DNA from 2 places in the Labrenzia sp. PHM005 genome. Region 2 is predicted to be linked to the other one. Evidence: predicted binding sites of a transcription regulator. Region 2 holds the regulator's gene; the other holds the start of a gene.
What was found. Region 2 encodes PhoB, which activates phosphate uptake and scavenging genes when phosphate is short. Its sites were predicted from a motif close to TGTCATNNANCTGTCAT; they were not measured.

Region 1 (3,126 bases), 860 kb from region 2:
CGTAGCCGGACGCACCGAGCCAAGCCATGTCGAGGTTACCGCCGAGCAGGCCTTCGATCACACCGTTGTAGTCAGCCGGTGCGAAGAGCTTGACCGGAACGCCGAGCAGGTCAGCGGTCTTTTCTTCAAGGCAAGAGTAAGCGCGCAGACGGTCGGACGCGTTTTCACCGCCGAGGATGCCGATACGGAATTCGGAGATTTCTTCAGCAACAGCAGCTGTTGCGTTCAGAGCGATCATGCTGACTGCAGCAAGCGCAGCAACTTTGGAAACCAGTTTCATTTGGGACATTCCCCTAAGAGTTCACTGTCGATGACGATTGACTTGGAAGCTGGCGGTTAAACCGCAGCTGCCGCCGGAGCCATCACACCGGCGGGTTCTGTTGCGCCGGTTTGACCGGCATCGATGGCGGTTGATGTTGCCGCCTCGTTGAAACTTTCATCCGCGCCATAAATCTCGCGGGCGACATCTGTGGTCAGGGCTTCTGGCGCCCCATCAAAAACAATGAAGCCATCGCGCATGCCGATCACGCGGTCGCAATAGCTGCGGGCCGTGTCGAGCGTATGGAGGTTGCAGATGACGATCTTGTTGTCGCGTTCGTGGATTTCGCGCAGGGCATCCATGACGATCTTGGCGTTCATCGGATCGAGCGAGGCAATTGGTTCGTCCGCCAGGATCATGTGCGGGTCCTGCATCAGCGCTCGCGCAATCGCAACGCGTTGCTGCTGGCCACCGGAGAGTTCCTCGGCCCGTTTGGTCGCTTCCTGGGCAATGCCAAGACGGTCGAGCGCGGAAAGCGCGCTGTTGACATCGTCCTGACCGAAGATGTTGAAGAGGCTTTTCAACGTGCCATGGCCATTTAGGCGGCCGAGCATGACATTGGTCACGACATCAAGGCGCGGAACCAAATTGAACTGCTGAAACACCATGGCGCAGTCGCGCTGCCAGCGGCGCATCATACCGCCCTTCAGGCTCAGAATATCCCGGTCGTTGAACAGGATCTGTCCCGACGTTGCCGGGGTCAGCCGGTTGATCATTCTGAGAAGGGTCGATTTGCCCGCACCTGACCGGCCGATGATGCCAACCATCTGCGGTTTGTCGATGTTGAAAGAGACCTTATTGACCGCAGTCCGGGACCCGAAAGTCTTGGTGACGTTCTGAAAGTGAATCACGCAGCAGCCCTGTCCGTGTTTGTTCGTATTGCTGCCGGACAAGAGCCATCACGCCATTACAGCGAGATGACAGCTCCTTGTCAGTCCCTTGAAGAAACAGTGACATTTCAATGACAAAAGCCTTCCGGAACATGCCGAGCGCTCGGAACGCGCCTGATTATCCTGCTTCCTCAGTGGGTTCTGCAAAGCTTGGTAAATCTTGGTTGCAACAGAAGAACAAAGCCCGAGAAGCGTGTTTCTGCGCTGAAATACTAGTCAGGGCGCCTGGCGCTATCTGAAACTGAGGAAAAGTCCAAGAATTCATGGATACGTCATCAAAGCGTCACGCTTCGTGATGTGACCAAGGCTATCCATCTGCGCCTGTCATAAATAAATGGAACAAACCATGTCCGCACCACACCAAAAACCCGACCTTACTGAAGCACCCAATATTCATCCGGATGCAATTGTCCAAAACTGTGAGCTCGGAAAATGGACGGAAGTCGGTGGGCTGACCGAAATGCGCGAAAGCCAGATGGACGACTATTCCTACATCGTTCAGGAAGGGGATGTGGTCTGGTCAACCATCGGCAAGTTCTGTTCGATTGCGCGGCGGGTGCGCCTCAATCCTGGCAACCACGCCACCTGGCGCGCCTCCCAGCATCATTTCACCTACCGTGCCGCCGCTTACGGGCTCGGTGACGACGACCAGGACTTCTTCCAGTGGCGCAAGGACGATTGGGTCACCATTGGCCACGATGTCTGGATCGGCCACAATGTGACGGTGCTGGCGGGCGTCACCATCGGCACGGGTGCGATCGTCGCTGCCGGGGCTGTGGTGGCCAAGGATGTCCCGCCCTACACAATCGTTGGCGGTGTTCCGGCCAAACCGATCAAGCGCCGGTTCACCGAAAAACAGGAAGAAGCGCTTTTAGAAATCGCCTGGTGGGACTGGAGCCACGACCAGCTCAAAGAGCGGCTTCCCGATTTCCGCAACCTGCCGATTGATGGTTTTATAGAGAAGTATCGCTGACCTATTATTTTGCAGGCAAATGAAATCTTAACTTGCATTGCAATTCCCTAAGGGAAAACAGTCACCTAGAAAGCGCCGTTTTCCGCGTGTTTTGGACACACTTTTGAACTTTCCCCGGAAGTCACATTGGTTAACAGGGTCGATTCGACAGCGGCAAAAACCTGTGTTGAACTCACTTTCAACAGCACGGCACCAGCCGGTTCCGGACCGCCAACCAGAACCTTCGGTCGTTGCCATCGCTGTCTGGGCACAGTCCCAAGGGGTCGATTTATCGGCTTTCGCGGACCGGCTGTGAGGCACCCAGAATGCGCTAGATGCGGAGCGCTCCGCAGACAGCGCCCCGGCACTCTGACGAGCAGCGGGTTATCTGTTTTGTTGGCGCAGGCTTTCGGACCTTCCGGGGTTTTGATGGTTTGCAGGCGGAGGTTTTCATCCGATTACCATCGTCGCGTTGAGATCAAGATGAACCTTTGGTGCGGCTCCGGCAGCTCCATAAGTTCGGAAAACTTGACCTGAACAGGGGGGTGTTAGTGGAAACTAACACCCTTTCTGTTTTTGTTTTCCGCGAACTTTCAAAGGCGCTTGCACTCCCTGATGCCTTGCGCAGACACACCTTGGAGTTGCACGCGCCACACCTCCTCAATCGCCTGACACTCTATGTCCGCAGCGTGAAAGATGTAGCGGATTTCTATTGCCGCCACTTCGGCTATACCGCTCTTCCGGCCGCCGGTGGCCTCATCGAATTAAAGGCACCTGATGCGGGATGCGATCTTCTGCTGCACCCGTTGGCCAAGGGCCGGAAAGCCGGACAGACGCTGGTCAAACTGGTATTCCAAGTGGAGGATGTTGAAACTGCAAAGTCCGGTTTTGCGGTACACGGGCTCGATTTTGGGCCAATTCATCAGGGCAACGGCTATCAATTCGCCAATGCCAAGGATCCGGCA
Region 2 (3,126 bases):
AACTATACGATTGTTATCGTGACCCACTCCATGCAGCAGGCCGCCCGCGTATCCCAGCGCACTGCGTTTTTCCATCTCGGCGTTCTGGTTGAGGAAGGTCCAACACAGGACATCTTCACCAATCCGTCGGACAAACGCACTCAAGATTACATCACCGGCCGCTTCGGCTGACCGGGTTGCACAAGTTTCGAAAGGGCACAGGATGTCTGAACACATAGTCACGGCCTATGATGACGAATTGAACGCCATGGCCGGCCGGATTGCCGAAATGGGCGGGCTTGCAGAAAAAGCGTTTGCCGATGCAGTCTCAGCTTTGGTTTCCGGAGATACCGACTTGGCCAGGAAAGTGGTTTCCGAAGATGCCCGGTTGGATTCCCTGCATCAGGACGTTGAAGAAGATCTGATTGCCATGATCGTGCGGCGTCAGCCGATGGGGCAGGACTTGCGCGAAATCACCGCGGCAAGCCGAATTGCCCATGATCTGGAACGCGTTGGCGATCTTGCCAAAAACGTCGCAAAACGTGCAATCGCCATTGATAGCGATCTTCAGAGTAAGAAGCTGGCAATCGGTGTTGAGCACATGACGGAATTGGCGCTGAGCCAACTGAAGAAGGTGCTCGATGCCTACACCCGGCGCGACGCTGAGGCGGCGCGTCAGGTTCAGGAAGCCGATGCCGAAGTCGATGCGATCTATACGTCGCTGTTTCGCGAACTGCTCACCTACATGATGGAAGACCCGCGGGTCATCACCGAATGCGTCCATCTCCTGTTCTGCGCAAAGAACATTGAGCGCATCGGTGATCATGCCACCAACATTGCCGAAAACGTCTACTTCATGGTGACAGGTGAGCGTTTGCCGGAAGAGCGGACCAAGATTGACGAAACTGGAGCCGTTTAACGGTTGAAGCGGGGTGGCCTTTAGGTGGCTGCACTGCAGAAGTTGAGGCCGGCGTAAAGCGCCGGCTGGTGGAATTGGAGCGAGAATTCATGCCGAAGGTGCTCATCGTCGAAGACGAAGAACCGCTAAGCCTTCTGTTGCGATACAATCTGGAAGCTGAAGGTTATGCCGTGGAGACTTGTGTCCGCGGTGATGAAGCAGAAATCCGCCTGCGCGAAAGCCAGCCCGATCTCCTGTTGCTGGATTGGATGCTGCCGGGTCTTTCCGGCATCGAGCTGTGTCGGCGGCTGCGCGCCCGTGAAGATACTGAACGTCTGCCGGTCATCATGCTGACGGCACGTGGGGAAGAAGCCGAGCGCATCCGAGGGCTTTCAACAGGCGCTGATGACTACGTCGTCAAACCGTTTTCCGTTCCCGAGCTGATGGCCCGTGTCCGGGCGATCTTGCGCCGGGCGAGCCCGGAAGTGGTTTCTACGATGCTTCGGTCCGGCGATATTGAGCTTGACCGCGAAACACACCGGGTTCGCCGCAGCACCAAGGAAATTCACCTCGGGCCGACCGAATTCCGTCTTCTAGAGTTTTTGATGACGTCCCCCGGGCGGGTGTTCTCGCGCGAGCAGCTGCTTGATGGCGTTTGGGGCCACGATGTCTATGTGGATGAGCGGACTGTCGATGTACATGTCGGCCGGTTGCGCAAGGCGCTGAACAAGGGCAAAGCCAAGGACCCGATCCGCACCGTGCGCGGTGCGGGTTATTCCTTCAACGACCAATTTGCTGCTGCCTAAGATAATTGTAGAGGCCTGCCGGAACTTGCGGCAGGCCTCCGTCTTTTGCAGGCAATGAAACTTACTGAAGTTTCAGTACAAGCCGTTTGCCTTCGATCAGTGTCACCGGTACTTCTTGTCCGCCGACATCGAGCCTGTATTTGCCCGGCGGAAACGGAATATCGTTGGTGCCCTCAGTCAGCTTTATGACTTCCGTCCCGGCTTCATCGAAAACCTTGATGTAAAACTTCTTGCCTTCGATTTTGATGCGGCCCGGATTGATCCGCAGATCATCACCAGCTTCAACCGTGAAGTCTTTCCAGGCGGCTTTGCCGAACATGACAGTGTAGGTGCCCGGCGCTAACGGGATCGTCGTCCGGTCCCGGGTGAATTTCTCCACTTCTTCACCCGTATCCTGATCCAGGATCCGGTTAAAATAGGGCTCCGCCATACGAACCAGGGCCGGATCCAATGTCACGGTTTCGCCTTCGGTCAATTTGATGCCGCGCCAGAGTTTTTTGCCAAACCGCACGTCATAGGTACCAGGCGGGAGGGGAAGTTCGTCATTTGACTTCGTCAGCTTCAGCAAAGCCTGACCGGTCGCCGGATCCAGAACATCATGGAAGTAAGGGTTTTTGATTTTCAGGCGGCCCGGATTCAGAACAGTCGTCTCACCTTCGTTGACAACAACATTCTTCCAAAGGGCTTTGCCGAAGGCCACATCATATAGGCCTGCCAAAAGTGGGAAGTCAGCGTGATGCTTGGTGGCTTTTTCTATAATCTCCCCGGTTTCTGGATCCAGGACATCATTGAAATAGGGGCCTTCGACCCTGAGCCGGCCCGGTTCTATTGTTGTGGTTTCATCGGCTCGAACAGCAACGCTTTTCAGCCATTGGGTCTTGCCGAATTTGATGTTGTAGATCCCAGCCGGGAGAACTTTGGACGGGGTGCTATCTGTGAGCACGGCAACCTGCTCGCCCGTTTCGGCATCAACCACTTCGTTGAAATAGGGGGCGATGATTTCCAGCGTTCCTTCCTGCGCCTCGGGAAGGGTGATTGTGATCACTTCATCCTGGATTTCCGGCTCAGCGGTAGCCTCTACCGCCTCTTCCATGGTTTTCGCAAGGTCCACGGCAGAGTTGGCGTCATAGTAGGTGCCACGGGCGGCATCCGCGATGCATTGCAACTGCAGCCGCGCCTGCGGATCGACACCAAAGCCAACTGTATGGATGGTCAGATCCGTATCGGCTTCCGCTAGTTTCTTGGCAAGCAGGCAGGGATCGCCTTCGCAGGTTTCCTTGCCGTCTGAGACGAGAACGATGGCCCGCTTGCCGTTTTCCGGTTTCAGGTCGTCGGCGGCCAATCCAAGAACATGGGTAATGGGCGTATAGCCTTGGGCTTTTAGACCATCCGATGTGTTCACCACACCGGCGCGAACATCTGGCGCGCGGCCGAAAGGAACCA

Region 1: phnC (phosphonate ABC transporter ATP-binding protein) is a predicted target of PhoB. The motif match lies at 1,226-1,242, and genes of this name have one in related genera.

The regions. Positions count from the first base shown of each region.
Region 1 is NZ_CP041191.1:4,777,661-4,780,786, forward strand. Features, by position in the region: gene phnD (phosphonate ABC transporter substrate-binding protein) at 1-280, opposite strand, end outside; gene phnC (phosphonate ABC transporter ATP-binding protein) at 337-1,170, opposite strand; gene FJ695_RS21610 (DapH/DapD/GlmU-related protein) at 1,556-2,182, shown strand; gene FJ695_RS21615 (VOC family protein) at 2,713-3,126, shown strand, end outside.
Region 2 is NZ_CP041191.1:5,639,964-5,643,089, reverse strand. Features, by position in the region: gene pstB (phosphate ABC transporter ATP-binding protein PstB) at 1-171, shown strand, start outside; gene phoU (phosphate signaling complex protein PhoU) at 203-898, shown strand; gene phoB (phosphate regulon transcriptional regulator PhoB) at 988-1,683, shown strand; gene FJ695_RS25485 (VWA domain-containing protein) at 1,745-3,126, opposite strand, start outside.